Regions from separate parts of the Bacillus atrophaeus genome, predicted to be linked through region 1. Evidence: riboswitches for the same ligand, from Rfam matches in the RefSeq annotation. Region 1 holds a riboswitch; each other region holds the start of a gene.
What was found. A riboswitch is a leader RNA that binds a small molecule or an ion and turns the genes downstream of it on or off. The one in region 1 is predicted to bind S-adenosylmethionine.

Region 1 (10,761 bases):
GCTTTCAGGAAGGCAAGCTTGACAAACAGATCGTTGATACGTTTTCCGGCGTCTCCCCGCTTTTTGCAAAAGAAGCTGTTTTCAGGGCCGGACTCGCAAACAAAGTTACATTGCCCAAAGCGCTTTTGGATCTCTTTGGCACAATGAAAGAGTGTAAGTTCGCGCCAGAACTTACAACGGCAAACGGGAAGGAATATTTCTATCTTCTTAAGCTGACCCACCTCAAAGGGGACGGACGCCGTTTCGATTCGCTCAGTGAACTGTTAGACCGTTTTTATTTTGGAAAAGCAGAGCGTGACCGGGTGAAACAGCAGGCTCAGGATCTTGAACGTTTTGTGGCGAACGAACGGAAAAAGAACGCAAATAAAATCAAGAAACTGGAAAGAACACTTCAGCATTCCGAGAACGCAAAAGAATATCAGCTCTATGGAGAACTGCTGACAGCCAATTTGTTCAGGCTGAAAAAAGGCGATAAAGAGGCCGATGTCACAAATTATTATGAAGAGGAAAGCCCGCTCATCACCATTCCTCTGAATCCGAACAAAACGCCTTCCGAAAACGCGCAGGCGTACTTTACAAAGTATCAAAAGGCGAAGAACTCAGTCGCTGTCGTAAAAGAACAGATCAGCCTTGCAGAAAAAGAGATTGAATACTTTGATCAGCTCATTCAGCAGCTGTCCTCCGCCTCTCCAAGAGACATAAGTGAAATACGGGATGAGCTTGTGGAAGGAAAATATTTGCGGCCTAAGCAGCAAAGAGGACAGAAAAAACAAAAGCAGCACACGCCTGTTCTAGAAACATATGAATCCTCAACAGGACTTACGATTTTAGTTGGGAAAAACAATAAACAAAATGAGTATTTAACAACAAAAGCCGCTGCAAGAGACGATATTTGGCTGCATACCAAAGATATCCCTGGTTCTCACGTAGTGATCCGAAACAGTGATCCGGATGAGCAGTCCATCCTTGAAGCAGCTACGATCGCAGCCTATTTTTCTAAAGCAAAAGAATCCGGTTCTGTTCCGGTGGATTATACAAAGATCAGACATGTGAAAAAGCCAAACGGCGCAAAGCCCGGTTTTGTCACTTATGACAGCCAGCATACCGTGTTTGTAACACCAGATGCTGATGTCGTGATCCAGCTGAAAAAAAGCTGATGTTTTGTAGGTATAAGGGCTGACAGCATAGCGTTCTCCCGCTCTGCTGCTTCGTAATTTGATCAACGACAAAGAACTGCCGTGTATGCGGCAGTTCTTTATGTATTTCTTCTTTTTTTATATAGTCTCTCAACCTCAAGAATACATTCCTCGTCAACAAGCTGAGCAATTTTTTCTGCAAGCAGCTTTGTGTGCTTCGGGCTGGCTCCATTTGTGGAAACTGAAACCTTAATATGCCCTTTTTGGACGATTTTCGGCATATACACGTTGCCAAGCTCTGCGGCACTCACACAATTGACAAGCTGAGAAGGAGAGGCGTTCTTTGCGATCTGCTCATTGACGCCTGCGTCATCTGTAGCGGCAATAATCAGAAATGCCTCGCGGAGGTCTTCTTGGTCAATTTTCCGTGGTATCCAACGGATCTGATGTTCCTCTGCCATCACCTTGATTTCAGGCAGCGCGCGCGGACTGATCAGGGTGATATCCGCCCCTTCGGTAAGCACCGTTTTCACCCTGCGCAGGGCAATCTTTCCGCCGCCCGCTATTACGACCTTCCTGTCACGCAGGCTAATGTGAAGCGGCAGCATATAAACCTCTGTCAAAATAAAACTGACCGTTTTGATTTTCTATGGTTTCATTCACACGATGTAAAAAGGCGTTTTTTACATGAGGATGAAAACCGAGATATGCGGCGAGATAGATATGCGGATTAACGTCTCGAAGCTTTTTCACTTCTTTCTCAATCTCACTCATCAGCATACCGGTGAACAGCAAGTACGGCACAACAAAGACCGGAGTGCCGTCACCTTGTTTCAGTTGTGAAAAAACGTCCCGATAATTCGGTTTGCACGCGGTTAAAAAACAGGGCATTACTTCTTTGACAGGCGCCATCCGTTGAAGGCGCTCGGCGATTTCTGTGACATCTTTTTTCACGGCGGGATCTGAACTCCCTCTGCCAATCAGCACGACTCGTGCGTTTTCATAAGGAGCGCCTGTTTCTTCTAAACGATTGCACACTGCTTTAACCACTTCATCGTCTACCCCGATCGGCTTACCGTATGTGATGTTGACTGCAGGATAACGGGCGGCAGCGCGCGCAACTTCTTCGGGAATATCTTTTTTTGCATGAGCTGCCGTTAAAAGAAGCAGAGGCACCACCGCTATGTGAGTGGCGCCTTGCTTTATACATGCTTCAAAGCCCGTCTTAATTGACGGCTCCTGCAATTCTAAAAAACTGACTTCCTGAATTGGCGCGGAGACATGCGCCTTGCATCCTTGTAAAAATGCTGCCGCTTCTTTTTGCGCCTGTTTCAGCCGGCTTCCATGACCAACGTATAATACTGCTTGTTTCATATTACAGCGCCTCGCTCAAATCTTGTTTTTTTACATCTGATTCAAACCATTCAAGCTTATAATGAAAATTCACAACATCACCAATAACGATTAAACTCGGATTCTTGATGTCTTTATTTATCACTGTTTCTGAAAGAGTATCCAATGTACAGATGACAGATTTTTGTTTATCCGTTGTGCCCCAATGGATAAAGGCTGCCGGTGTCGCACCGTCACGCCCGTTTTCTAGAAGAAGCCTTTCAATCTGCCTGACATTTTTGATTCCCATATAGATGACAAGGGTATCAATACCTGTCGCCAGCGCTTTCCATTTTTCCTCAAAGTTTTCTTCTTTTTGATAGTGCCCTGTCACAAACGCCACGTTTGAGCTTGCATCCCTGTGAGTGACGGGAATGCCGGCGTAAGCCGGTGCTGCGATGCCTGAGGTAATGCCCGGCACAATCTCAAAAGGAATCCCGTGTTCGGCAAGGCTTTCCGCTTCTTCTCCCCCTCTGCCGAACACAAAAGGGTCTCCGCCTTTCAGCCTTACAACAGTTTTTCCCTTTTTAGCATACTTCACCAGAAAACGATTGATGGTTTCCTGCTTCATGGTATGAAGATCCGGAAGCTTTCCGCAGTAGATCAGGTCGGCTTGTTCTTTAGCATATTGTAAAATATCTTTGTTTACTAATCTGTCGTATAAGATCACATCAGCTTTTTGAATGGCTTTCAGTGCTTTGATCGTCAGTAAATCAGGGTCTCCGGGACCTGCTCCAACGATATATACTTTCCCCATCACAACTCCCCCCGATCAGTTCGAAATCTTCCAGAACTTATATCGTTCCGTTTGTTATTCTTTTCAGCCAGACAGATTTCAGTCAGATCGTCTTCATTCAATTTCATTCGCAGCGGCACGAGCTCCATAAAGCTGGCAAAGATGAAATTGTCTTTCCTGTTTGTAAACTTGACATCTCACAAATAAAATTGATTCTGTCCTATCCTTTTAGTTCAGGTTCTTTTTCACAAATTCGATCAGCTGATTTTTGCACTCTTCGCGCTCATTTTGTCCTGAATCCAGAACGAGCTCCGGCGCTTTCGGCTCCTCGTACGGTGAATCAATGCCTGTAAAAAACGGAATTTCACCGTTTCGCGCTTTTTTATAAAGGCCTTTCGGATCTCTTTGTTCACAAATATCAAGGTCGCATTTAATGTAGATTTCATGAAATTCGCCCTCATCAACCAGCTGGCGAACCTGCTCCCGGTCTTCACGGAACGGCGAGATAAAAGCTGTAATCACAATAGTGCCCTGCTGAACGAAAAGCTTTGCAACTTCTCCGATTCTGCGGATATTTTCTTTTCGGTCTTCGTCAGAAAAGCCCAAGTCATTGTTTAAGCCGTGGCGGATATTATCCCCGTCGAGCACAACCACTTGATAGCCCTGTTCAAACAGTTCTCGGGCTGCCGCATTTGCGATTGTTGATTTGCCGGAACCGCTCAGCCCTGTCAGCCAGAGAATAGAGCTTTGATGTTTATTTTTTTGCTGATATTCTTCTTTTGTAATTGAGGCTTCATGCCATACGATATCACGATTCGTCAATGTTGCTCCTCCTTAGGACACGCCTGCTTCTTCTTTTTTCTTTAATCCTTTGATCAATACTTCAACAACGTGAGACCGGCTGAATTCTGCGGGCGGCATGATACCGTCTCTCAGCATTTCCCTCACTTTTGTGCCGGATAAAATGACATGATGCTCCCTGCCGTGCGGGCATGTTTTCGCAGTCGCCATGTTTCCGCATTTTTCGCAGAAAAAGCTGTGTTCAAACTTCATTGGCGTAATGCCGAGTTCTTCCGGTGTGAACTGTTCGAAAAGCTCTTGAGCCTCGTAAGTACCGTAGTAGTCGCCGACGCCGGCGTGGTCGCGGCCGACGATGAAATGGGTGCAGCCATAATTTTTTCTTACGAGTGCGTGGAAGATGGCTTCTCTTGGACCTGCATAACGCATCGCAGCTAAAAATACGCCAAGGAACACACGATCTTTCGGATAATAGTTTTCGAGCAGCACCTGATAGCTTTCCATACGCACATCAGCCGGAATGTCGTCTGATTTTGTCTCTCCGACAAGCGGGTTCAAAAACAAACCGTCTACTGTTTCCAGCGCTGTCTTTTGAATATATTCATGCGCTCTGTGAACCGGATTCCTCGTTTGGAATCCAACAATCGTTTTCCAGCCGTTTTCAGCAAACTGGCGTCTCGTCTCCTGCGGTTCAAACGTGAATTCTGGGAATTGCTTTGAAGCTTTCTTAATCAGCGTAATCGGCCCACCGACATACGTATCGCCGCGGCTGAAAAGTTTTTTCACACCCGGATGCTCACGATCATTTGTTTTATAAACATTCACAGCTTCTTTTTGTTTATCAGGCACGTACAAGTCTTCAATCTGAACGACGCCGTATGTTTCTCCTTCATACATTAACTTTACAGTTTCACCGATTTCAAGTTCTGCCGCTTTTTGCGAATCAACCGGCAGCGTAATTGGAAGAGACCAGACAACACCAGATGACAAACGCATGTTTTCAACAACTGACACGTAGTCTTTTTCAGTGAAGAAGCCTTCAATCGGGCTGTATGCGCCTATCCCAATAAGTTCTAAATCAGCAAATGAAATTAAATCAAGCTCTATTTCTTTATGAATCTCTTTCACATTATACATCTCATTTACACGATTAACTAATGTTCCTCCGTGCGGTGCTAAACTCATAATTTATATTTCCTCCTAGTTAACAGATAAATAAACTCAGATTAATAATTAAATTCCTCCGCCCTGCTCATGAACCGAGCGGCTCTCTTTTCGGATAGCTTTCATCAGACTGACTGCGCCGCCGGCTGCTAAAAGCACGCTGGCCATCATAAAGACTGAATAATAATCCCCTTTCAGGAACAGGGATACAAGCAGATATGATATGGATAATGATAAAAACGGCGAGACAACCCAGACTTTCAGCATGGTTCTTACCACTTGTTTATGAAATACATTGGGCCCGTTTTTCGCCATTCCAATTCCGATAATAGACGAAGACGTGACTTGTGCGAGCGGCACCGGCAGACCGAATACAGAGCTGATGATGACCAGTCCGGCTCCTGTTCCGGATAGCAGAATGCCTTCCCCTTTTGAAAATTTCGTTATTTTCTTGCCGTTGGTTTCTAATACACGCCCGCCTAATAACAGCGCTCCAAGCGCTACAAATATTCCTCCGTACAGTGTACCTTTTGTTACATCTAAGACACCTGCGGCAACCAACGGGCCTACAGCGTTGGCGACGTTGTTCATTCCCGCCGAAAAGGCTTCGAAAAATCCGGCAAACAACAGGATAATCCCAAGTGTTTTTTGCTTTCTGGAAGATTTCACTTCAATCTTAAACAATTGAAACAGCTTTGAAACGAAAAATGTGAAACAAAATGCAACAAACGGAACGAGAATCCAAAATACAACGATCATGAGTAAATTGTTCAGAAACAATACTTTATATGCCACTCCTACGCCGACAACTGCTCCGACCGTTACTTCACTTGTTGATAAAGGAATCCCCAGTATATTAGCCGTAAAGAGCGATAATGCCGCAGCGCCGATAATAATACAAACGATTGTCAATGTAATAGATTGTTCCGGTATAATGCCAGAGCTGATTGTTTTCACTACCTCGCCGCCGCCGATGACGGCACCCGATAACACCCCGGCCGCACATATGAGCAAAGCGTACAGTTTCTTTCTGACAGCTCCTGATCCGTAAGCAACTCCCATTGAAGCCGCAGCGCCGCTCGCTCCGATATTGATTGCGAAAAACAAGCTAAATAAAATAGCGGCTAGTTCCATTGCGCAGCTCCTTACTCATGCAATCCGCATTCCGTTTTCGCCGAACCGTTCCATCTGCCGGCACGCAGGTCTTCCGCAGTAAACGCCGGTGAGGTGCAAGGCTCACAGCCTATGCTCGGATATCCTTGATCGTGCAATGGGTTGTAGTCTAATTCATTCTTGGAGGTATATCTCCAAATGTCTTTCCATGTCCAATGGATAAGCGGGCATACTTTAATTGATTTGAATTTTTCATCTTTATTTAAGAAGTTTGTATTGGCGCGGCTTGGTCCTTGATCCCGGCGCAATCCAGACAGCCATGCCGGATGACCTGACAGCGCTTCTCTTAACGGAACAACTTTTCTGATATGGCAGCACTTGTTGGGCTCCCGTTCCCACAGCTTATCTCCGTGGGCCTCCGCTTGCTCTTCTACAGTCAGATCCGGTTTTTTCAAAATGATATTCAGGCCCGGATAACGTTCTTTGACACGCTCAATCGTTTCGTACGTTTCTTTGAAATGCAGCCCTGTATCAAGAAATACGATTTCCGCATCTTTTTTCACTTTATAAATTAAGTCAATGAGGACGATTCCTTCAATACCGAAGCTGCATGCGTAAACAAGCTGATCGCCGTAATGGCCGTACGCCCATTTTAATACTGACAGCGCACCTTTATAAGAATCATCTTCTTGAAATGTAATAGTCGGCTCTTCCCAAGTTTCATACGTAAACATTTTTCTTCCTCCTTTCGGAGACAAACAAACAGTCGTTTTTCTGCCGGTTGTCTTTACCAATAGTGATTTTAAACATCAGGATAAAGAGTAAGTATGGTTTGTTTTATAACACCTTTTCCAGAAAGGTGCTATTTCCGGCTGTTGCCAACCCCCACTTGGCAGTCCCTCCTTGCCTCTCTTAAAATAAAAAACTTTCAATCCAGCGGAAAGAAAGAAAGGAACTGCATGCGCCCTTATCTTCCAAAATGGAATACATTTTGCTGGAAGTAGCACCTTACATTTTATGCAGGTTGCCGGGCTTCATAGGTCCAGTCCCTCAGCCGCTCTTGATAAGTTTTTTAGATTTGTATTAAATTTTAGCACAATTCTAACAAAAGTCAACCCGAGTTTTTTTATAGGATTAATGAAAATAAAAAAACAGGCCAAAGGGCCTGTTTTACCTGTGATTTACTCATGTTTTTTTGAAATGATATGTTTTTTATTGCTTAATCCAATCTTTTGACTCGGGATTCAATTTCCATGTTTGCAACTTTTTTAAATCTGCTGAGTGAATTTTTCTATTTTGAAGGGCTACTTCTGTCAGCGTGTCATAGTCTGTCAGTGAATAGTACGGTATCTTTGCTTTTTCAAAGGCTTCACTTGCTTTAGGAAGACCATATGTAAAAATAGATACCACGCCAAGCACGTCACATCCCGCTGCCTGTAAAGCAGCTGTTGCTTCAAGCACGCTGCCTCCTGTAGAAATTAAGTCCTCAATAACTACCGTTTTTTGGCCTTTTTCTACGGCTCCTTCAATTTGGTTTCCTTTGCCGTGGGCTTTCGGCTTGCTTCTCACATAACACATTGGCAGCTTCAGGCGATCGGCGGCCAAGGCGGCATGGGGAATGCCGGCAGTTGCTGTCCCCGCGATCATCTCAGCTTCAGGAAACTGCTGCCGGACAAGCTGTGTAAGGCCTTGGGCCACATCATTTCTCACCTCAGGAAATGACAGAGTGAGACGGTTGTCACAATAAATAGGAGATAAAATGCCGCTTGCCCATGTAAAAGGCTCATTCGGGCGTAAAAATACAGCTTCAATATCTAGCAGATGTTTGGCGATGACTTGTTTCATTTACTGATACCCTCCCATTCGAGTCTGATTGTTTCATAAGCTTTTACCGGGTTGACCGCTTTTGTAATAGACCGCCCGACCACAATGGCGGACGATCCTTTTTCTCTTGCAACAGCGGGCGTTGCCACGCGGACCTGGTCATTTGCGGCATCTTCAGACAACCGAATGCCCGGTGTCACGGTGAGAAATGACGGCGATACTTGTTCATAAATCGCTCCTGCTTCGTGAACCGAACATACCACGCCGTCCAATCCGCTCTCTTCGGCCTGCTTGCTGTAATGCACAACTGTTTCTAAAAGAGGATTTTTAATCCAAAGTTCTTCTTTCAACATATGTTCTGATGTGCTTGTCAGCTGGGTAACCGCGATAAGTGACGGGCGTTTTTTGCCTGATGCCGTTCCTTCTTCCAATCCCTCAACTGCGGCTTCCATCATCTTTTTGCCGCCGGCCGCGTGAACATTGACGAGATCTACCCCAAGACCGGCCAGCCGTTTCATTGCTTTATTTACAGTAGTCGGAATGTCGTGGAGCTTTAAATCTAAAAACAGCTCGCAATTGCGTTCTTTCAGAAGCTTAATAATACGCGGTCCTTCTTGATAAAAAAGCTCCATTCCCACCTTCACAAACAGCTGTTCATTGTGAAAGGGCTGTAAAAAGGCCAATGTTTCTTCTGCTGTGGCGAAATCAAGCGCGATGATAGGCAGGTTTCTGTTCATTATTCCAGCTCCTTCCAATACATTCTTCCACTGATTGATATCCGTATTTCTGTAAAACATCAGGGAGCTGTCCGATGATTTCTGGACATGCAAAAGGATTTACAAAGTTGGCAGTTCCGACAGCGACAGCGCTGGCTCCTGCCAGAAGGAATTCAAACGCATCTTCAGCTGTCTGAACGCCTCCCATTCCAATAATCGGAATATTGACGGCCTGACTGACCTCATATACCATCCGAATCGCTACAGGTTTTACCGCAGGACCTGAAAGCCCTCCCGTTTTATTGGCTAAAATCGGCTGGCCTGTTTTTAAATCGAGCCTCATACCGATTAAGGTGTTAATCATAGTAAGACCGTCAGCCCCAGCCTCTTCAATCGCAACCGCAATTTCTGCGATGTTGGCGACATTTGGGGAAAGTTTCACATAGACAGGCACTTTGGAAACTTTTTTTACCGCCTTTGTCAATTCCGCGGCCATTGCCGGGTTTGTTCCAAAGGCGATTCCGCCGGTTTTTACGTTCGGACAGGAAATATTCAGTTCAAGCGCATTTACATTAGGCGCTTTGCTGATTTGCTCCGCCACTTCAACATAATCTTCAACTTGAGAACCGGCCACATTTGCAATGATAGGTGTATCAAATTGTTCAAGCCAGGTCAGCTCGTTGTACAATACGCTTTCGAGACCCGGGTTTTGCAGACCAATCGCATTAAGCATGCCAGCGCCTGTTTCGGCAACCCTAGGAGTAGGATTTCCGAAACGCGGCTCCTTTGTCGTTGCTTTGATCATAATCGCTCCGAGACAAGATAAATCATAAAATCGGGCGAATTCTTTACCAAAACCAAAACAGCCTGAAGCCGGTATGATGGGATTTTTTAATTGAAGCCCCGGCAATTCCACCTTTAACATTACAGCGCCACCTCCTGAGCTTTGAATACCGGACCGTCAAGACAGACCTTCACATATGATGTCTCGCTCTCGTTTGTATGGCACACGCAGGCAAAGCACGCCCCAATTCCGCAGCCCATCCGTTCTTCCATTGAAAGATAAACCTCTTTATGGGCGTATTCTTGCTGTAATGCCTTCAGCATTGGTGTGGGACCGCAGCTGAGAAGCACGTCAAATTCGAGATTTTGCTCCCTGATTACATCGGTCACATAACCTTTTGTTCCATGAGTCCCGTCGGCTGTCGCTATATACGTGTCTCCGTATCGTCGGCATTCCTCTTCATAAAATACATCCTTAGCTGACTGGAAGCCCAAAACGTGAACCACCTTTACGCCTTTTTGTTTCAAGCGTTTTGACAGCTCTTGGAGAGGCGGGACTCCGACGCCTCCCCCTACTAATAAAGCTGTTTTTCCGGCTTCGATTTCGTTAACGGGAAATCCGTTGCCTAAAGGGCCGAGGACATCTACACGGTCTCCTTGCTGCTTTAGAGACAAAAGCCCCGTCCCTTCTCCGTCTTTTCGGTAAATAATCGTTACTTCATTTCTCTCTTTATCAACATCAGCAATACTGATAGGTCTTCTTAAAAGCGGAGTCACCGCTTCGCTCACTTTAAGGTGCAGGAATTGCCCGGGCGTTGTAAACGTCTGGACAAGATCCCCTTTCAGCACCATTTGATAGATTCGGTCTGCAACTTCTTCATTGGAACGAACGGTTAAATACGCTTTTTTCATATCGAGATTGCCGCCTCCTGGTTAGTGTTGACCGCCGGCATATGATCCGCCCGAAACGTCATGCTTTCTAATACTCGCAAGATGGCTTCTGCCGTGTCTAAAGATGTCAGGCAGGCAACGCCGTTTTCCACTGATTCACGTCTGATTCTGAATCCGTCTCTTGCCGGCTGCTTTCCTTTTGTTAGCG
Region 2 (10,761 bases), 1.7 Mb from region 1:
AAAATAACGCCTTTGTCTTTCAGCTCTTGTGATAAAGAAAGATAAGCCGGCGTCTGATCACGCTGAACATATAACGTTTTATCAGCATTTTCAACGTCAATCAGCGCTTTTACTTCATCGGTCAAGTCTTCTAATGAAGATAAAGGTGCATTGTCTACTGTATGTTTGTCAAACTGCGTAAAGTTCCAGTTTGTGATTTTTGTTTTGTCAGGCTTTGGCATCGGCAGATCCTCAGCTTGTTCAAGAGCCTGTAAGCGCAGGTTTTTCAGCCAGGCAGGTTCTTGCTGCTTTTCAGAAAAGCTTTTGACATATTCCTGATCTACGGATAGTTTTGTTTCTAATGTCATGTTAATCCCCCTAACGCTTACGCTTCTTGGCCAACAGTTTCGTCTTCAATGCCAAGTTCTTGTTTAATCCAGTCATAACCTTCTGCTTCAAGGCGCTGTGCAAGCTCTGCACCGCCTGATTTGACAACGCGGCCCTGCATCATTACGTGAACGACATCAGGCGTGATGTAGTTTAACAGACGCTGATAGTGGGTAATCATCAGGCAGCCGAAGTTCTCACTGCGCATTCTGTTGATGCCTTTTGATACGACTTTAAGAGCGTCAATATCAAGACCTGAATCGATTTCATCAAGAATTGCGATTTTCGGCTCAATCATCATAAGCTGAAGGATTTCGTTGCGTTTTTTCTCACCGCCGGAGAAACCTTCGTTAAGATAACGCTGTGCCATTTCCGGATCCATCTCAAGGAATTCCATATTTTCGTCCATTTTGCGGATGAACTTCATAAGAGAAATTTCATCGCCTTCTTCTCTGCGCGCATTGATCGCAGAACGAAGGAAGTCGGCGTTTGTCACACCGCTGATTTCACTAGGATATTGCATTGCCAAGAAAAGGCCTGCTTGAGCACGCTCGTCCACTTCCATTTCCAGGACATCTTTGCCGTCAAGCGTAATGCTGCCCTTCGTTACCTCGTACTTCGGATGGCCCATAATTGCAGCTGACAATGTGGATTTACCTGTACCATTCGGTCCCATTACAGCGTGGAACTCTCCGCCTTTTATTTCAAGGTTTACCCCTTTTAAGATCTCTTTTCCTTCGATTTCAACGTGAAGATCTTTTATCGTTAATGTTGAAGCAGCCATATCTATACCTCCAGAAATATATAATCATTATTCTCATTTTATTCTCATTCTAATTTTATAGCAAATGAAAAGTAAATACAACTTTAAAAATTGATTTGATTGAACGGTCTCAAGTGTAACAAAGATCAGCGCTTTATTAAAGCCGCTTAAATAGAAAAAGAGTGGAATCCCACCCTTTTGTTAAAGATTGATTTTCTCATTAAGCTGCTCAGAAAAGTGTTTGCTTTTCTCATAATCAAGCTCGCGCTGCCGTTCAACTTCCATCCTTGCGTCCAGCCGGCGGCTGTATTCTCCGTATCCGATGCCGTATGTTTTGTGCATCGCTTTTTCCATTTCCGCCGTATAGTCCAAATCAAGTTTATCCTGGCTGCTGCAAATAATGAATCAATCCCTTCAAGTATTTGCTTCTATTTTATCAATGATACAGCATCTCTTCAAAGAGGCTGAGACTTGATATGAAGTCACATAAACCATATACGTCCCGTCAGGTTAAACGAGAAAGGATTTTCGGAATATTCCTGCTATTAATGCGTTGTGCTGCCAAATTCCTGAATACATTGCTGCACAACCGTTACGCCTTGGCTTAATGCGGCGCCGCCTCCGAAAGCAGCCGCGACGCTGACTGTTTCGAGAATGTTTTCCTCAGTCGCTCCTTGATCAATGCAGCCTTTCGTATGGTAGATCATGCAGTATTCATCTTGGGCATGAATGCTGATTCCAAGAGCGATCAGCTGTTTTTCCTTTTCAGTCAGTGAATTGGCCTCAAAACACTGCTCAGTGAATTCATTAAATTTTCTTCCCATCATCGGCATTTTTTGTTCAAAAGTGCCTAAACCTTCTTTATATTGTTTTAAGGCGTTCTGCATGCTTCCACTTTCATTATATTGAGTCAACAAATATCCCTCCAGCTCGATTAAAATTCCTTTTTATTATGAACCGCTTTTAGGAAATTACACAAAAAACCCCGGATTTTCATCATCCGGGGGTTTGATTCTTATTCAGCTACTGGAAGCACAGATCCATCGTATTTTTTATCAATGAAGTTTTTAATTTCTTTAGAATGAAGAACTTCCATTAAAGCTTTAATTTTTTTAGAATCTTCTTCACCTTTACGGACTGCAATGATGTTGGCATACGGATTGTTCTTTGTAGACTCAACTTCAATCGCATCTTTTTTAGGATTTAATTTATTTTGAATCGCATAGTTCACGTTAATGAAGGCAGCGTCTCCTTCTTTGTTTTCATATGCTTTTGCAGTTAATTCAGGTGCGATTTTCTTGAACTTAAGATTTTTCGGATTTTTTGTGATGTTTTTCTGTGTCGCATCCACTGCTTCTACTTTTGAATCCAGCGTAATTAATCCGCCGTTTTGAAGCATTGCAAGCATACGTCCCTGCTCAGCCACGTTATTTGTTAAAATAATCGTCGCGCCGTCTGGAAGATCTTTTAATGATTTATACTTTTTAGAGTAAATACCGAATGGCTCAAGGTGAACCGCGCCGGCATTCACAAGGTTGTAATCTTTATTTTCTTTGTTTTCTTGGTCAAGATAAGGAACATGTTGGAAGAAGTTTGCATCAATTTCTTTTTCCGCCAACGATTTATTGTACATTTTATAATCGCTCAGCACTTTTACTTTTAGCGTGTAGCCTTTTTCTTTTAGCAGCGGCTCTGCTTCTTCGAGAATTTCCGCGTGCGGTGTTTTTGTCGCAGCAACGACAATTTCTTTTGAATCACTTGCATTATTTGATCCGCAAGCAGCCATAACCCCTGCAAAAACAATAAGTAGTGCGCCTAAAAATAACTTTTTCAATGTAAATCCTCCCTTATCGTTTATCTATTATATTCGTTATCAAATCACCGATAATCTGAAGAATAAAGACGATGATCAGAATAAACACAGTTGCAACTAGTGTGACATCACCATTATTTGATTGATAGCCTTCAACATACGCCAGGTTTCCAAGTCCTCCCGAACCGATCGCGCCGGCTATTGCTGTAGAGCCGATCAATGCGATGGCAGTGACTGTAATACCTGAGATAAGCGCCGGCATTGATTCCGGCAGCAGCACCTTAAAGATAATGGTTGATGTTTTTGCGCCCATGGATTTGGCTGCTTCAATCACACCTTTATCCACCTCGCGCAAGGCAATTTCGACAAGACGGGCATAAAATGGCGCCGATCCGATCACCAGTGCCGGCAGAGCCGCATTCGGACCTAAAATCGTTCCTACTAAAATCTTAGTAAAGCCCAGTAATAAAATAATTAAGATAAGGAATGGAATGGATCTGAAAACATTGACAACCGCCGCAATCACACTGTTAATCGCTTTATTTTGCCACAAGCTTCCTTTAGCTGTAAGAAAGAGCAGCAACCCGAGAATGATACCGATAATAAAAGCGAAGAATAAGGAAATCAGCGTCATGTACAGCGTTTCATACGTTGCGCTCCATAGTTCTGTCAAATCAACGTTCGGAAACCATTTTTCAAACATTCGTGATCACCTCTGCTTCCACCTGTTTGTCTTTAATAAACCGGATCACGTTTTGTACTTCTTCGTTTTCTCCGTCAATATGGATAAAGAGAGAGCCGTAAGCCCCATCCTTCGTTTGTGAGATTTTCCCTTGCAGAATATTAACGTCTACATTAAAATTCCTGATCATCTCTGTAATGAGAGGCTGTTCTGCAGCTTCTCCGACAAAGGTGAGCTGAACAGTTTTCCCTGATGTATTTTCATCAAGGAAATGCTGGATCGTTTCCTTTGTTTCTTCCGGTTCTGTCACTTGCTGTACGAAACGTTTCGTCATTTGTTCCTTCGGATTTCTGAAGACATCGAGTACATCGCCTTCTTCCACAACTATACCGTTTTCCATAACAGCCACCCGGTTGCAGATTTTGCGGATTACATGCATTTCATGCGTAATCAGCACAATGGTCAGACCGAGTCTTTCATTTATATCGGATAAGAGAGCCAAAATTGAATCTGTCGTTTGCGGATCAAGTGCGGATGTCGCTTCATCGCAAAGGAGAACCTTCGGATTGTTGGCGAGCGCTCTTGCAATCCCGACACGCTGCTTTTGTCCGCCGCTCAACTGTGATGGATACGATTTTTCTTTTCCTTCTAAACCTACCAGTTTAATAAGTTCATCGGCACGCTTGATTCGGTCGCTTTTTTTCACGCCGGCGATTTCTAACGGAAACATAATGTTATCTCTCACCGTACGAGACCAAAGCAAATTAAAATGCTGAAAGATCATGCTGATTTCTTGGCGGGCTTTTCGCAAGCCGCGGCCGTTTACTTCATTTATTTTGCTGTCCGCTACTTCCACGATGCCTGAGGTTGGTTTCTCAAGACCGTTAAGCAGACGGATCAAGGAGCTTTTACCCGCTCCGCTATATCCAATAATTCCAAAAATCTCACCCTTATTTATTGAGAGGGTAACATCTTGGACAGCGTTGACATCCCCATGTTTCGATTTATACACTTTTGAAACATTCTGAAGATTGATCAAAGCAATCACCTGCCTTAACACTATTCTAAGAAATCTTCCGGCGATTATTCGGCAAAAGAAAAGCCTTTCTGCACACATGAGCAGAAAGGCTTCTTTTCATCGCCTTTCTCTCATCTTCCAAAGCGAATCGCTTTGTGTGAATTGGCACCATTTCAACAATGTTGATGGTTGCCGGGCTTCATAGGGCACTTCCCTCCACCTCTCTTGATAAGAGAAATATATAGTTCTTTTTACGTCCGGAAATTCTTAATGTAGAATAGCATGGCAAATCATATGATGTCAATAAAATAAATGATGCCATCTTTTTCTATAAAATTATGAATATTCTAGTTTTATGCTTTTTGAACCCTCTGGAAAAAACCGTTTGTCAGCCAGAGGATGGCTTCAAGCTTGAGCAGCGCTCTAAAAGATCCCTTCACTTTCAGGCTTCCGCTTTGAATTAAATTTTGAAGGGAAATATCTCCATGCAGCAGATGAATGATCTCCGCTTGATTTCCATAAAAGGTCAGGTTGGACGTTTTGGGCTGAGAAATTTTTTTCATTTCTCCCCGTTCGTTTATCGAGAAGGTAAAAGCTTCTGTCTCACCTTGAAAGGTGATAAGCAGGGTTGAAGCATTCAATAGGGGTTTTAAAAACAGACGCTGATACTCTTCCTCTAACACTTCCGTTTTTTCCACTTGTACAACCTCCTATTCATTGGTCATACATACACATTTCTCTGCGGGCAGCTAGAACCCTCTATAAAACGAACGACATTTTCCATACTTATTTCCCGAGAAATATGTCATAAACGGGATGTATTGGAAGCTTTTTGTTTAATCATATCGTATAGGTAGGAAACAGAGTGAAAAGCATAACCTTTTTCAACCACTTTTCCATTTTTGAAAAGAAGAAAACAAGGAACACTTTCAATCTTGTAGGCTTTTGCGAATGTCGGAGAATAGTTTACATTGTTTTTATAATAGGCGACTTGCGGCAGCATTTCTTCAACAACAGACAGCATTTTGCCCGCGAGCTGGCAAGTGCCGCAAAAAGGAGTATATAAATATAGGAGATAGACGTCTTCTTTTATCAATTCGAGCTCTTGCTCTTGAAGTTCTTTCATTTGATTCAAACACCTCGGGTTTATCCATCAAGAAAATTTGTATGAACATTGATATTTGCGCGAAGTAATACGGAAGCAATATGACGGCTCGGCGCTGCCGCCACCTCTTTGAACGTTCTGTCGATATATAAATGGCAGGCGTCGGGCAATTCTCTCTTCAGCTGTTTTCTCAATTTCTCTCCGGATTCATCTGCATCAACCAAAATATACACATCTTTATCATAAAGCTGATCAGCAAGTTCTTCCAGCTTCGTCTGGCCGAGCGTTCCGTTTGTACACACAATACACGCAGATTCATTGAGGACGCTTTTGATTTTTTGCTTATCGGATTTCCCTTCAACTATAATGACTTTTTGTAAATCGTCCAATATCATTTGCCATCACCTGTCACATCAATTTTGAAGCGCTCAGATTGTAAAAGAAGGCAGTGAATATCACCGCCAACACATTAACACCAGCCGTTTTCATAGTCGCAATCCACGTACTTCGCGTCGCTTCCTGAAACTGCATCGGCTGTCTTATAAAATTTTTCATTTTCAAATGAAAAACCGGGTTTAAGCTCGTATTCATTCATGCCTGTCATTTGGCCAATCATTTCATCCTCATGGTATAACGACAGCCGGCCGTTTTGAAAGCGGCCTGTTACATGATCTGTCACATCAAACCTTTGTTTGCCGATAGCCATATTGGACACCTCCCATAAAATTAGAGTATCCAATTGACTGCACGGTTATCCGATGAAGCGATTAGTCTTCCTGTGTCATTTCATCGTATTGCTCTGATGTCATTAGGCTTTCAATTTCAGACGCATCAGAAGGTTCTACGACGATCATCCATGCCTTTTCGTAAGGAGATTCGTTTACAAACTCAGGGCTGTCGTCAAGGTCTTCGTTTACTTCTACCACTTTTCCGTTAATCGGCGCGTAAAGTTCTGATACCGTTTTAACAGATTCTACACTTCCGAAAGGCTCGTCCGCTTTAATTTCAGCGCCGACTTCTGGCAGCTCGACAAATACGATGTCGCCAAGCTCGGATTGGGCAAAATGCGTAATTCCGATTCTGACTTTTTCTCCTTCAACTTTTACCCACTCGTGTTCTTCTGAGTAACGCAAATCTTTAGGTGTGCTCATGTAAATCCCTCCATTTTTTTACTGCATATAATAAGAAGATACCATAATTCTTTAAAAACTTACATTACATCCAGTTCTTTTCGAATTGATCTTCTTTAAAACCAACCGTCACTTTTTCTCCGTCTGATGTAATCGGGCGTTTCAACAGCATACCGTCTGAAGCGAGAAGCTCAAGTTGCTCATCTTCCGACATGTGATACAATTTTTCCTTCAAATTCAGTTCACGGTATTTCAAGCCGCTCGTATTAAAAAACTTCTTTAGCTCCAGTCCGCTTTTTTCATAAAGCGCCTTGATTTCTTCTTTGCTTGGAGTCTGTTCTGCAATATGTATCTCGTTTATTTCTTTGCCGTGCTCTTCAAGCCATTTTTTCGCTTTGCGGCACGTTCCGCATTTAGGGTACCAGTAAAAATTCAATGACATCTTCTTCTTCACCCCCAGTAAATGATCGAGGTTATTTTAACATAGATTGTTTTAAAAACCTAAAACGTTGCTTACATGAAAAGTGCCCCGAAAAACCGGAGCACTTTGTGAGTTACACGATATATTTTTCCGCTTGGAAAATGCCTGACGCTGCTTCGCGTTTCTTCCGGATGACATTTTTCGGCGTGATACGCGTTAATTTGCGCAGCGCGGAAAGCATCATGCGAAGTGCGTCTCCTTCTTCCATTGCAATCAGTGATTCTTTCGCGTGTGCTTCAATTTCATTTAAGGCTTCTTGTGTGAAAATTTCCGTATACATCAGCTTTTGCGCGGCTTTTTCTTCCCCATGCGCCGCGATGGCTTTTTCAGTTCTGAGCACCGCTGATTCTATTGCATACACAAGGCTGACAATGTCTGCGATGTTGACAAGCACTTCTTGTTCCTGATCAATGGATTTGCCGTATTTTTGCGCGGCAAGCCCGGCGGTAAGCAGAGCAATTTTTTTCGCCTGTCTGACGATATATTTTTCCTGTTCCAACGCACCGCTTCCCGGTTCTTCCGGCATGAGCATCATCAGCTCTTCTTGAAGTGCCTGGGCTTTTTCGAACAGCGGCAATTCTCCTTTTATTGCTTTTTTCAAAAAGGTGCTAGGCACAATCATGCGGTTGATTTCATTTGTTCCTTCAAAGATCCGGTTGATCCTTGAATCACGATATGCCCTTTCCACTTCATATTCCTGCATAAATCCGTAGCCGCCATGGATTTGAACGCCTTCATCCACAATGTAATCAAGCGTTTCAGAACCGAAAACTTTGTTAAGAGAACACTCGATGGCATATTCGGCGATTGATTTTGCTACTTGCCTTCCATCCTTTTGATCTTCCTCTGTCAGAACGCTCATGTTTTCTTCAAACAATCCGACGGTTCTGTATACTGAGCTTTCCATTGCGTATAGCTTTGAGGCCATAGTGGCGATTTTCTCCTGTGTGAGCGCGAAACTTGAAATTGGCGTATTGAATTGGCGGCGCTGATTCGCATAAGCTGCTGACAGCTCGATGATTCGTTTGGAAGCGCCGATCGTCCCGACCGCCAGCTTATAGCGCCCGATATTTAAAATATTAAACGCGATGATGTGGCCTTTGCCGATTTCTCCAAGAAGATTTTCCTTCGGCACCTCTGCCTGATCTAAAATAAGCGTTCTGGTCGAGGACCCTTTAATCCCCATCTTCTTTTCTTCAGGGCCAGTGGACACGCCCGGATAATCTTTTTCCACAATAAACGCGGAAAACTTGTCACCGTCTATTTTGGCATAAACGACAAACACATCGGCAAATGCTGAGTTGGTGATCCACTGCTTCTCTCCATTGAGAATATAGTGAGTTCCCGCTTCATTCAAGACGGCGGTTGTTTTGGCGCCGCGTGCATCAGAACCGGAGCTGGGCTCAGTCAGTGCATACGCCGCGAATTTATTGCCGGAAGCCAAATCAGGCAAATAGGTTTCCTTCTGTTTTTGAGTTCCGAAAAAGACGATCGGCAATGAACCGATTCCGACATGGGCGCCATATGAAAGCGAAAAGCTGCCCGCCCGTGAGAATTTTTCCGTAATCAGCGCTGAGCTGATTTTATCAAGTCCGATCCCGCCGAATTCTTCCGGTACATCCGCTCCGAGCAATCCCAGATCGCCCGCTTTTTTCAAAAGCCTGACAGAGTGCTCAAACTGATGGTTTTCAATTTCGTCTACAAACGGGAGCACATCATTGACGATATAGTCCTCCGTTGTTTTCGCAATCATTTTATGTTCGTCTGTGAAATCCTCCGGTGTGTAAATTTGATCATATGTGACATCCTCTATTAAAAAACTTCCGCCCTTTTGCACTTTCACCGCTTCATGTTTCATTGTTCATCCCCCTTTTAAAGTAATTCAAATACGCCTGCTGCTCCCATACCGCCGCCGATACACATTGTGACCACGCCGAATTGTTCATTTCTTCGTTTCATTTCGTGAATGAGTGACAGGGTCAGCTTTGTGCCTGTACAGCCTAGCGGGTGTCCAAGCGCGATCGCGCCTCCATTAACGTTTACTTTTTCTTCGTCTATTCCGAGTTGCCTCATGACTTGAATGGACTGTGAGGCAAAGGCTTCGTTCAATTCAAACAAACCGATGTCGCTCAATTCCAGTCCGGCAAGCTTGAGTGCGCGCGGAATGGCTTCCACAGGCCCGATTCCCATAACCTCCGGCGGAACGCCTCCTACTGCAAATGAACGGAACTTCACCAGCGGAGAAAGCCCCAAAGCATCTGCTTTTTCTCTGTCCATCAGCATCACAGCCGCCGCGCCGTCACTTGTTTGTGACGAGTTTCCCGCCGTGACGGTTCCGTCCATAGCAAACGCCGGACGCAGCGATGATAAAATGTCCGTGTTCGTTTGCGGACGCACGCCTTCATCTTGGGAAAACGTAAAGCTTTTTTCACTTGGCTTATGGTCAGGCCCGATTTGTGTCACTTTCACTTCGACAGGCACAATTTCATCTTGGAATTTGCCTTCCGAAATGGCTTTTGCCGCTTTTTGGTGACTGCGTGCAGCAAATGCATCCTGATCATCGCGGGAAACGCCGTATGTTTTCGCTACCTGCTCGGCGGTATGTCCCATGCTCATGTAATACTCCGGCGCATTTTCAGCCAGCGTGATGTTCGGGCGTGTTACATGCCCCATCATCGGAACCAGTGACATTGACTCCGCGCCGCCGGCGATTGCCGTATCATATGCGCCGAGCATAATTTTTTCAGCCCCATAGGCGATAGATTGCAGGCCCGAAGAGCAGTAGCGGTTGACTGTAATTGCCGGCACCGTATGCGGAAGACCCGCAAGCGCGCCGATGTTTCTTGCCATATTTAATCCCTGTTCGGCTTCCGGCATGGCGCATCCAATAATGAGGTCATCAATATTGCCTTCATAACCGCCTGCTCTTCTTAATGTTTCTTTCACACAAATAGCTCCCAAATCATCCGGACGGACTGTTGCCAATGATCCCTTTTTCGCTTTGCCGACCGGAGTTCTCGCTCCTGCCACAATGACTGCCTCTCTCATAAACACCCTCCTAATTCCGTAAAGGTTTTCCTTTTACAAGCATATGCTGCATTCTCGCTTGAGATTTCGCCTCGCCTGCAAGGCTCAGAAATGCTTCTCTCTCTATCTCCAATAAATAGTCTTCATCAACCTCTGTGCCGAACGGAACTTTTCCTCCGGCAATCACATTGGCGAGTTTTTTCGCAATTTTCATATCGTGTTCTGACAGATAGCCTGACAGCTTCATTTGTTCTGCACCTAATAGGAGTGCCGCATATCCTGTTGCTCCGGTCACCTTGATTTTTTGTCTCGCAGGCGGACGGTAGCCCTTGTCATATAATGAAGCCGCAAGTTTTTTCGCATCATACAGCAGATG
Region 3 (10,761 bases), 2.0 Mb from region 1:
TAATTGATCCAGATTGCCGACGGCTACCTGCGCCACATAAGGCATTAAGTTATTCGGGATACCGTTAGGGTCCTCCCCGATACGTCCGCTTGGATGCGCGCCAAATGGGTTAAAGTAACGCAGCAAAGCAACGCTCCATTCCGCATCAGCCTTATGCACATCACGCAAAATCTGTTCCAGCATTAACTTTGTCTGCCCGTAAGGATTCGTCGCACCCAATGGGAAATCTTCAGTAATCGGTGAGGTTTCCGGCACACCGTAAACTGTCGCTGACGAACTGAACACGATTTTCTTTACTCCGTATTTCTCCATGACTTCGCATAAAATAAAGGTTCCGGTCAAATTGTTATGATAGTATTTGAGCGGGATCGCAACAGATTCCCCGACAGCTTTTAATCCTGCAAAATGGATAACGGCTTCAATATGATTTTCTGCAAAAACAGTATCTACCGCTTCACGATCAAGCAGATCCGCTTCATAGAAAGTCAAATCTTTTCCGGTAATCTCCCGCACCCGATTCAACGCTTCCGCCGAGCTATTTGAAAGGTTGTCCAAAACAACGATATCATAGCCGCTATTCAATAATTCCACACATGTATGACTGCCGATATAGCCTGCTCCGCCTGTTACAAGTATCGCCATGATTTATAGCCTCCCTATTGGATGAATTGTAATCATTATATAGTTTTTTGAAACGGGTCACATCGCTTTTCCAAAAGTTTAATAGTTTCTTCATGGTTTCTTCATATTTCACAACCTGCCCCTATACTTTTCCACCGTAAAAACCCACGTCCATCGCATTTTGCAAAAATGCGATGCACAAGACCGGACACAGGCTGTCGTTTTTGTAATAAGGAACGGAATCGTAAAATAGCATTGCCTCATCCCGCCGTGATAAAATAAGAAAAAGGAGATGATTGGAAATGAAGAATGAAATCATTGAACGGTTCACTACATATGTAAAGGTCGACACGCAATCCAATGAAAACAATGACACATGCCCATCCACCCCCGGACAGCTGACATTGGCGAACATGCTCGTTGAGGAACTCAAGTCAATCGGCATGGAAGAGGCCGCCATCGATGAGAACGGCTACGTCATGGCAACCCTTCCGTCCAATACAGAAAAAAACGTACCGACAATCGGATTTCTGGCTCATGTTGATACCGCAACGGACTTTACCGGCAAGCATGTAAATCCGCAGATTGTTGAAGACTACGATGGAAAAGACATTGTCCTGAATGAAGAATTGCAAGTCATCCTGTCACCCGATCAATTTCCGGAGCTCCCCGGCTATAAAGGCCATACATTGATCACAACAGACGGCACAACGCTTCTCGGCGCCGACAACAAAGCCGGCATTGCCGAAATTATGACTGCCATGGATTACCTCATCAAACACCCGGAAATCAAACACGGAACCATCAGAGTGGCTTTCACGCCTGACGAAGAAATCGGCAGAGGCCCACATAAATTTGACGTCAAACGGTTCAATTCGTCCTTCGCCTACACAGTAGACGGCGGCCCGCTCGGTGAATTGGAATACGAAAGCTTTAACGCAGCAGCTGCGAAAATTACCGTGAAAGGCAACAACGTCCACCCCGGCACAGCCAAAGGAAAAATGATAAACTCCGCTAAAATTGCAATGGAGCTGAATCGGATGCTTCCGGAAGAAGAAGCGCCAGAATCAACAGAAGGCTACGAGGGCTTCTATCACCTGCTTTCTATCCAAGGTGATGTAGAAGAAACAAAACTTCATTACATCATTAGAGACTTCGACAAGGAAGGCTTCAACAATAGAAAAGCAGAGATGGAACGCATTGTCAGTGACTTGAGAAACCAATACGGAAAAGATCGAATCATTCTCGACATGAACGACCAATACTACAACATGAGGGAAAAAATCGAACCTGTCAAAGAAATCGTTGACACCGCCCGGCAAGCGATGGAAAACTTGGGCATCGAGCCGAAAATCTCCCCGATCCGAGGCGGAACAGACGGGTCTCAGCTTTCCTACATGGGCCTCCCGACACCTAATATCTTCACAGGCGGAGAAAATTTCCACGGGAAATTCGAATATATTTCTGCTGAAAACATGGTGAAGGCTGTGAATGTCATTGTGGAAATTGTAAAGCTGTTTGAAGAACAAGCATAAGTCAGTATCGAAAAACCAAAGCGATTTGTTCGTTTTGGTTTTTTATTGCAAAAAAATGAAACTTGTATCGGTGTCCTCCCGTAAATAAAGTATCAACAATATAAGAGGAGTGAAGGACGATGACAAGAGGCACTGTCGCAAAAGACCTTAAGAAAAAAATGATAATAGCCAAAACATTTAAGATGAAAACAAAAGGAAACCCATTTAAAAAAATCAGGAGACTGTTTAAACGATTATTCTAAAGTCTTATTATCGAAAAAAGTTCTTAGCCTTATCGAATCCCTCCTATTCCCGCTGAACTATACCACTTTGTAAGCAAGCATCATTACATATATCTACATTTTAAACGGAGGAAATCATATGTTTGACGCTGTTATTTTACCTTTTAAAGAGAGAATTGGCTGCAGAAGCAGTTTCTATTTCTTCAACTGATGAGGCGAAAACAGAATTCAAAAAAATAATGGACGATCATGGCAGGTTTTATCTTATTGACGTTGGGTTATTCACGCAATTTGCTTTTCGCGGCTTTGAATTTGCTCCTAGGAATTCAAGCTCTCTTTTAATCTTTTAAATAAAACAGAAAAGTTTTTTTTAAAGGCTTAAAGTTTGTATGGTTACAGTGATTAGTTTTCTGCTCATTTTTTTAATGCAATAAATCATAAGATAAACAGATTTTGCAACGCGGTGCATCTCCAAATCCTGCGAAACAACATTCAATGTCAAAAACCTCAGCGATATATGTATAACGGCCTGAAACTTGGAAACAATGCGGATGTTCTCCAAATCGGGTTTTTTTGCATACCGGCCTAGAAATTGGGGTATAAACCAATCAAGCGTGTCCCATCGGTCCCCAATCAAAAATGGTTAATTTGAATTATTTAAAAACAGGGTAAAAGTCATGTAAACTTATTTATTTTCCAGTCGATAGAATCTATATAGACAATATGACACAAGACTTTCAACTCAACCCCTAGGAAATGTCAGTATTTTATTTCCAAATTGTTTTTCACGCAATTATTTTTTTCGAAAAGTTATAATTTTTTGAATACTTTTCACTCTTTTATTCGTACAATAAGTAACACCAAAACTTTTTTGGGAGGTATGTAACATGATTCTATCTATTATCATTGCGTTATGCGGTTATCTGCTTTATTCATTCAGCAAGGACAATCGACGCAAAACACAAAAGACAAGTCCTCTGGCCACAGCACCTGCTCCTGTATCTGCTTCTGCGCCTAACAATTTAATCGACTTGGACGCCATCCGTCAAAAACGGCAGCTTCCGCTTTCATAAAACATATATTCAAGGCTGCGGGGAACATTTCTGCAGCCTTGATCTTTTTTTATATCGTTCTCCCTTGGCTCCGCCCCCTTGCTTTTTTCTCCTTCTTAAATGAAACTTTTCACCGCCAGCTTCCGTAAAGATACAAGATCATCAAAAAGGAGACTTCTTATAGTGGACTTATATATGAAAGAACGGATTTTTTCATTTAAGGATCAATTTAAGGTATATGACCAAAACGAGAACGAGGTGTACCGGGTCGAAGGGAGTTTCTTTTCATTTGGAGATCAGTTACAGATTACAGATATGGACGGAAATCCGATCGCTGAAATTGATCAAAAACTTATGTCTTTTCTGCCCCGGTATGAGATTTCAATAAACGGTGAAACGGTTTGCGAGGTGACGAAAAAATTAACATTTTTCAAGCCGAAGTTTGAGATATCAAAGCTCGATTGGACCATTGACGGTGATTTGTGGAATCAGGACTTTCAAGTGACGGACGGTAAAGATAGTCGGATGTCAGTCAGTAAAAAGTGGCTAAGCTGGGGTGATTCCTACCATTTGCAGATTCCGAATGAAGAGGATCACGTGCTTTGTCTCGCAATCGCAATTGTGCTGGATATGGTGTTATTTGAAGATGAAAATTAAGAAATTCCCCAAAAAATATTGACAATTTAATAAAAAATAATAATATTAAGATTATTGAAAACAATTTCATATAACGATTTTCCTTATCAAGAGAGGTGGAGGGACTGGCCCGATGATACCCGGCAACCGCTGTTTAACAGAATGGTGCTAAATCCTGTAGATAAGGTTGAGATTGTGAACTCAAGCTCTTCCTTACTAAAGGGAGAGCTTTTTACTTTAAAACGGAAAGAAGGAATAATCTATGTCACAGCAAGCAGCTTCAACAGAACAACATCAATCTCTTCAGCGGAAAAAGCCGCCATTTCGCGCGGATCAAGTCGGAAGCCTTTTGCGTTCAGAGCCAGTGAAGAAAGCGCGTCTCCAGAAGGCAGCCGGTGATATTACCGCAGAACAGCTTCGCCAAATTGAAAACGATGAAATTATCCGAATCGTTAAAAAACAAAAAGAAACCGGGATGAAGGTCGTGACGGATGGTGAATTCCGCCGTGCGTGGTGGCATTTCGATTTTCTTGAGAACTTGGACGGCGTAGAAGGCTTTAAGCCGGAAAGCGGCATCCAATTCCACAATGTCAAAACAAAGCCCCGCGGGATCAAAGTGACCGGAGATATAGACTTTACGAACCATCCGATGCTGGAAGATTATAAATTTCTGCATAGTATCGCCGGCGACGCGACACCGAAAATGACAATTCCAAGTCCGAATATGCTGTTTTTTAGAGGGAAAGTGGAAAAAGATTCATATCAAAATGATTACGAAGCGTTCCAGCATGATTTGTCGCTCGCCTATAAAAAAGCGATTCAAGCTTTTTACGATGCAGGCTGCCGTTATCTTCAGCTTGATGACACGGCGTGGGCGGTCTTCTTATCGGAACAAGGGAAAAAGCAAATTGAGGCATTCGGCAAAACACCTGACGAGCTGCGACAGTTGTTTGCAAAATCAATTAATGATGCAGTTGCCGACCGTCCGGATGATTTGACTGTCACCATGCACATTTGCCGCGGCAACTTCCAATCAACTTGGACGGCTGAAGGCGGTTATGACGCAGCGGCAGAAACGATTTTTGACGGTTTAAATCTTGACGGGCTTTTCTTAGAATATGATGATTCCCGCTCTGGCGGCTTTGAACCGCTCCGTTATGTAAAGCGTCCTGACCTTCAGCTTGTCTTAGGCTTGGTGACTTCGAAATATGGAGAATTGGAAAACCCGGATGTTATCAAACGCCGGATTGAAGAAGCGTCACGCTATGTTGGTTTAAATCAGCTCTCACTCAGCCCGCAGTGCGGTTTTGCCTCCACAGAAGAAGGAAACCTGCTGACGGAAGAGCAGCAATGGGCTAAATTGCGCCATGTTGTGGAGATTGCAAAGGATGTTTGGAAGTAATATAAAGTGAAAAAGACACACATCAATTGTGTGTCTTTTTTAGTGGGTATCAAACTAATCAATCTGATATGCTTTGCATTTCTCGTACAGACTTGTTTTCCCAATCCGCAACAGCTTTGCAGCCTCCGCTTTATTTCCGCAGCTTATCACAAGCGCTTCTGTTATCGCCTTCTTTTCCGCCTCTGCGATTGCCTCCTTTAAAGGTTTGACCGCTTGATTTTTGCCTGTTTTCAATGGACGGCGCTGCCTTTCTTCTCCATCCGGTTTGCGTGGCAGATTCAGGTGTTCCGGACCAATCAGCCTCCCATCCAGTACGTTGACCGCCCGTTCCAGCACATTTTCCAATTCTCTTATATTCCCCGGCCAGGAATAGCACTGCAATTCTTCTATAGCTCCGTCGGAAAGCTCTAGTCCATAACGGTCAAACTTCCGCTCCAGTTTCTTGACTAACAGTCTGGCGATCGGAACGATATCCTCTAACCGTTCTTTTAAAGAGGGAATCTGGATGTTAATCACATTCAGCCGGTAATATAGATCCTGACGAAACTTCCCTTCTTGCACCATTTGCTCCAGATCGCGATGTGTCGCCGCAATTACGCGCACATCGATCGGTATCGGACTTCTGCCGCCGATTCGTTCAATTTCCTTCTCCTGCAGGACACGCAGCAGCTTGCTTTGCATTTGTAACGGCAGATCCCCGATTTCATCAAGAAAAATGCTTCCTTGATGAGCCAGTTCAAACTTTCCTTTTTTCCCGCCTTTTTTCGCTCCCGTAAATGAGCCTTCTTCATAGCCGAAAATTTCGGATTCAAATAAGTGTTCAGGGATAGAAGCACAGTTTACTCGCAGGAAGGGAGCGTACCGGCGACGGCTGTTTTGGTGAATGGCGTGGGCAAACAGCTCTTTTCCGGTCCCGGATTCACCCAAAAGCAAGACGGCTGACTGGCTGTCAGAAACCCGCTCCGCAAGCGTTTTTGCTTCCATAAAGGGACGGCTGTTCCCGATTAAATCACCAAAATGATATTTGCTGTACAGCTCTTTTTCATATTTGTTTTTATAATATTTGAGCTCCTCCAAAAGAGGCTTGATTTTCTTGGAGTAGTCCATCCATTCTTGAGGATTGCGGAACATGACTGTACCAACCGCTCCAACAAGCTGCTGATTCACATACAGCGGGTATCTGTTCGCAATCATTTCGCTTCCGTTAATCGGATGAATGGCCGCTACCTCTGTCTGCCCCGTTTTCGCCACAATGTGCATTCTTGAATTTTCAATGATATCCTGAACAGGTTTTCCGAGTGCTTCTTGCTCTCTTGTTTTCAGAAATTCGCAGTACGCCGCATTGATGTAGAGGATTTTCCCCTCATGATCCACCACAACGATACATTCCGCTGCAAGATTGATGATTTCATCGAGCCATTCATAAGGCAATGTTTTAATAGTATGTTTCATCGCACCCCGTCCCTTTTATATCAAAGAACTGTATTTCTTTCCGCCGCCTTGCCGGAAAAAGGAAATGTAAGCACTTTCATATATTGTTATCATAAACGAGGCCTTTCCATGAAATCAAGAGAAGCTTATGTTTATTGAGCGGTATAACCGCCATCAAGCACAACGGCCTGGCCGGTGACTCCTTTCGCTTTGTCGCTGGCCAAAAATACCGCATAATCAGCAATTTCCTTAACTGAAAGAAGACGTTTTTGCGGCACTAGCGGGAAAATGACATCCTCCAGTACGCGTTCATACGGAACATTCCTTGTTTCTGAAAGGTCCTTCAGCTGGCTGCGGACAAGCTGGGTGTCCACATATCCCGGACAAAGCGCATTGACCGTGATTCCGTCAGACGCACCTTCAAGGGCCCCCACCTTCGTTAAGCCGATTACGCCATGCTTCGCGCTGTTGTAGGCCGCCTTGCCGGAAAAACCGATTAATCCGTTAACGGATGCCATATTAAGGATTCTTCCGAATTGCTGTTTCTTCATAATGGGAAAAGCATGCTTCATTGCGATAAAAGGCGCGGTCAGCATGACACGAATGAGCCCTTCAAAACGGTCTGTGGGAAATTCCTCAATGGGGGCGACGTGCTGAATGCCCGCATTATTAACCAGAATATCCAGACGCCCGAATTGTTTCTCAATCGTTTGCAGTGTATCAGCTATTTGCTCTTCATTTGTCACATCGCATGCCATGCTTACCGCTTCAAAGCCTTCCTCTTTCAGCTTCGCAGCCGCTTCTTCTCCCGTCTGTTCATTTACATCAGATATGATGACGGCGGCTCCTTCGCGGGCGAATTCCTTCGCTATTTCAAATCCGATTCCTCCGGCGGCTCCTGTCACAAGAGCCACTTTTTCAGTAAGTAATGACTTCATCACGCGCCTCCTTATTCTTGTCGGACTCCATTCTTGAACGACTGGCTGACGGTAAATTCAGCTTCCGTTTTTTCATAAACCTCCTCCATAGACACGCCTTCCTGCAGTTCGGCCAGTGTCATTTGTCCATCGTGAAAATCGAATACTGCCAAATCTGTGATCAGCCGATGGACAACTTGTTTGCCCGTCAGCGGCAGCGTACATTCCTTTTTGACTTTAGATTCTCCATATTTATTGACGTGCTCCATGATGACAACAATCCGTTTTGCTCCGTTGACCAAATCCATGGCGCCGCCCATTCCTTTGATCATTTTCCCGGGAATCATCCAGTTCGCCAAATCCCCTTGTTCGGATACCTCCATCCCGCCGAGGATCGCTAAATCAATATGACCGCCTCGAATCATGGCAAAGGATTCGGCGCTGTCAAAATACGATGCCCCCTTCACCTCAGTAATGGTTTCTTTCCCCGCATTGATCAGATCCGGGTCCTCCGTTCCTTCCAGCGGGTAAGGCCCGATCCCAAGCAAGCCATTTTCCGACTGAAGCAAAACGTTATAATCACTCGGTATCTCATTGGCTACAAGCGTCGGCATCCCTATCCCCAGATTCACATTCATTCCGTCCTTAATCTCCATTACAGCCCGTTTTATCATTCGTTTTCTGGCATCTCTCATTCTATCAGCCTCCTTTATCATGCTTGTTGTTGAACGGTGCGGCGCTCAATCCGCTTTTCATCAGTCGTGCCGAGCAGCACATGCTGCACAAAGATACCTGGTGTATGAATATGATCCGGATCAATCTCTCCGACATCAACGATTTCTTCTGCTTCCGCAATCGTTACCTTGCCTGCCATTGCAGCGAGCGGATTGAAGTTTCTCGCCGTCTTTCTGAACACAAGGTTGCCCAGCGGATCGGCTTTCCACGCTTTTACAATGGCGGCGTCCCCTGTGATCCCTTTCTCCAATAGATAGGTTCGTCCGTCAAATGTTTTATGTTCCTTTCCCTCGGCGACCGTTGTTCCGACTCCCGCAGCAGTATAAAATCCCGGGATGCCCGCGCCGCCCGCCCGAATTCTTTCGGCCAGCGTTCCTTGGGGAACCAATTCGACTTCCAGCTCTCCGCTTAAAAATTGCCGTTCAAAGATTTTGTTTTCTCCCACATAGGATGCGACCATTTTTTTGATCTGCTGATTCGCAAGCAGCAGGCCTAATCCCCAGTCATCGACGCCGCAGTTATTGCTGACAACGGTTAAGTCTTTTACCCCGCTGTCCCTGATCGCAAGAATTAATTGCTCTGGGATTCCGCACAGGCCGAAACCTCCTGCGATGAGAGTGTCTCCATCCTTGATCAAATCGGCAGCTTCCTTATACGACTCCATTACTTTTCCCTTCCCCATACTCACTTCCCCTTTCTTTTTTGTTTACACAAGGCCCGTCAGACTGTAAATGGCGATGATCACAAACACTGCGATTGTTTTGATGATGGTGATCGCAAAGATATCCTTATATGATTGGCGATGGGTTAATCCGGTAACCGCCAGCAGCGTAATGACGGCGCCATTATGCGGAAGAGTGTCCATCCCGCCGGACGCCATTGAGATCACCCGGTGCATGACCTCCGGCGGAATGTGAAATGTATTGATCGCTTCCACATATTTTTCTGACATCGCGCTTAAAGCAATGCCCATTCCGCCTGATGCCGATCCTGTAATCCCAGCCAGCGTTGTGGTCGTCACCGCTCCATTGACAAGCGGATCAGTAAACGTCTGCGATATGCCATTGCTGACCATTTTGAAACCCGGCAGCGCCGCAATGACACCGCCAAATCCGTATTCGGCTCCTGTATTCATCGAAGCCAGCAAGGCGCCCCCGATCCCCTCATTCAGCCCTTCCTTGAAATTGACGAGCACTTTTTTCCAATCGAACAAAATCGTTGTGATAATGCCGATCAGCAGCGCCAGTTCCACTGACCAGATGGCAACGACGGAGGAAAGCTCAATTTTTCCAAACGCCTCCAAGCCGATGGACGCAAAATCAAATCCATTGGGATACCATTGAGGAAACCACATGGTGAAGCATTTGTTCATTACCCCGACAAGGATAAGCGGAATAAAGGCGAGCACTTGTCTCGTGATACAGGTTTCTGTCTTTGGCGACAAAGCTGGCGTGTTTTTCTCAGCAGCCAGATCTGAGGATTCCTTTGCAGCAGAAATTTCCGATTGGAATCCTGCATAGCCCTCCCCTGTTTTCTCAGCTTTTTTGCGCCGGGATTCTAAATAAAGCATCCCAGCAGCCAACACAAATGCAGCGCCAATCAGTCCGAGCCAGGGAGCCGCATAAATGTCTGTTTTAAAAAACGTCGTCGGGATGACATTCTGAATCTGCGGCGTACCCGGCAGCGCATCCATCGTAAAGGTGAAGGCGCCCAGAGCAATCGTTCCCGGTATCAGGCGCTTCGGGATATCAGCCTCCTTAAATAAGTTCTTAGCGAATGGATAGACGGCAAAAACCACGACGAAGAGGCTGACACCGCTGTACGTTAAAATCGCACCCATTAAGACGATGGCGAGAATAGCTCTTTTCGCCCCCACAAGCCTGACGATCGTTTTTGCAATCGACTCAGCGAGCCCGGACATTTCAACAACCTTTCCAAAAATGGCCCCAAGAAGAAAGACTGGAAAATACAGCTTAATGAATCCTACCATTTTCTCCATAAATATATTCGAGAAGAAAGGAAGTACGAAGCTTGGATCTGTCAGCAGCACAGCAAACAGCGCACAAATCGGAGCAAACAAAATCACGGAAAAACCCCGATAAGCCACAAACATCAGCAAGCCTAATGCCAAAAGAATAATAATAATGTCCACAAACACCCCTCTTTTCTGTATATAGATAGTAAGCGCTTACAATAACCTTTTTCGCCTAA

Region 2: linked by a shared signal. The riboswitch ahead of metN (methionine ABC transporter ATP-binding protein MetN) and the one ahead of AAHT65_RS15215 (phosphoadenylyl-sulfate reductase) in region 1 are both predicted to bind S-adenosylmethionine.
Region 3: linked by a shared signal. The riboswitch ahead of AAHT65_RS05290 (5-methyltetrahydropteroyltriglutamate--homocysteine S-methyltransferase) and the one ahead of AAHT65_RS15215 (phosphoadenylyl-sulfate reductase) in region 1 are both predicted to bind S-adenosylmethionine.

The regions. Positions count from the first base shown of each region.
Region 1 is NZ_CP154443.1:2,980,814-2,991,574, reverse strand. It holds gene AAHT65_RS15250 (Rqc2 family fibronectin-binding protein) at 1-1,157, shown strand, start outside; gene AAHT65_RS15245 (precorrin-2 dehydrogenase/sirohydrochlorin ferrochelatase family protein) at 1,256-1,744, opposite strand; gene AAHT65_RS15240 (sirohydrochlorin chelatase) at 1,725-2,510, opposite strand; gene cobA (uroporphyrinogen-III C-methyltransferase) at 2,512-3,285, opposite strand; gene cysC (adenylyl-sulfate kinase) at 3,493-4,086, opposite strand; gene sat (sulfate adenylyltransferase) at 4,099-5,247, opposite strand; gene AAHT65_RS15220 (inorganic phosphate transporter) at 5,296-6,360, opposite strand; gene AAHT65_RS15215 (phosphoadenylyl-sulfate reductase) at 6,372-7,073, opposite strand; SAM riboswitch class I at 7,304-7,409, opposite strand; gene pyrE (orotate phosphoribosyltransferase) at 7,552-8,184, opposite strand; gene pyrF (orotidine-5'-phosphate decarboxylase) at 8,181-8,900, opposite strand; gene AAHT65_RS15200 (dihydroorotate dehydrogenase) at 8,869-9,804, opposite strand; gene AAHT65_RS15195 (dihydroorotate dehydrogenase electron transfer subunit) at 9,804-10,574, opposite strand; gene carB (carbamoyl-phosphate synthase (glutamine-hydrolyzing) large subunit) at 10,571-10,761, opposite strand, start outside.
Region 2 is NZ_CP154443.1:413,741-424,501, forward strand. It holds gene sufD (Fe-S cluster assembly protein SufD) at 1-347, opposite strand, end outside; gene sufC (Fe-S cluster assembly ATPase SufC) at 365-1,150, opposite strand; gene AAHT65_RS02230 (hypothetical protein) at 1,331-1,483, opposite strand; gene AAHT65_RS02235 (carboxymuconolactone decarboxylase family protein) at 1,675-2,016, opposite strand; gene metQ (methionine ABC transporter substrate-binding lipoprotein MetQ) at 2,145-2,963, opposite strand; gene metP (methionine ABC transporter permease MetP) at 2,977-3,645, opposite strand; gene metN (methionine ABC transporter ATP-binding protein MetN) at 3,638-4,663, opposite strand; SAM riboswitch class I at 4,771-4,877, opposite strand; gene AAHT65_RS02255 (SCP2 sterol-binding domain-containing protein) at 4,996-5,340, opposite strand; gene AAHT65_RS02260 (thioredoxin family protein) at 5,448-5,768, opposite strand; gene AAHT65_RS02265 (toprim domain-containing protein) at 5,789-6,142, opposite strand; gene AAHT65_RS02270 (YusG family protein) at 6,217-6,453, opposite strand; gene gcvH (glycine cleavage system protein GcvH) at 6,515-6,898, opposite strand; gene AAHT65_RS02280 (arsenate reductase family protein) at 6,963-7,319, opposite strand; gene AAHT65_RS02285 (acyl-CoA dehydrogenase family protein) at 7,432-9,216, opposite strand; gene AAHT65_RS02290 (acetyl-CoA C-acetyltransferase) at 9,231-10,406, opposite strand; gene AAHT65_RS02295 (3-hydroxyacyl-CoA dehydrogenase/enoyl-CoA hydratase family protein) at 10,417-10,761, opposite strand, start outside.
Region 3 is NZ_CP154443.1:1,015,966-1,026,726, forward strand. It holds gene galE (UDP-glucose 4-epimerase GalE) at 1-642, opposite strand, end outside; partial or broken gene AAHT65_RS05265 (DNA-binding response regulator) at 773-874, shown strand; gene pepT (peptidase T) at 924-2,156, shown strand; gene AAHT65_RS05275 (hypothetical protein) at 2,521-2,727, shown strand; gene AAHT65_RS05280 (hypothetical protein) at 3,265-3,450, shown strand; gene AAHT65_RS05285 (LURP-one-related/scramblase family protein) at 3,610-4,086, shown strand; SAM riboswitch class I at 4,167-4,253, shown strand; gene AAHT65_RS05290 (5-methyltetrahydropteroyltriglutamate--homocysteine S-methyltransferase) at 4,328-5,467, shown strand; gene AAHT65_RS05295 (sigma-54 interaction domain-containing protein) at 5,522-6,919, opposite strand; gene AAHT65_RS05300 (3-hydroxybutyrate dehydrogenase) at 7,051-7,836, opposite strand; gene AAHT65_RS05305 (3-oxoacid CoA-transferase subunit B) at 7,848-8,510, opposite strand; gene AAHT65_RS05310 (CoA transferase subunit A) at 8,528-9,232, opposite strand; gene AAHT65_RS05315 (GntP family permease) at 9,257-10,702, opposite strand.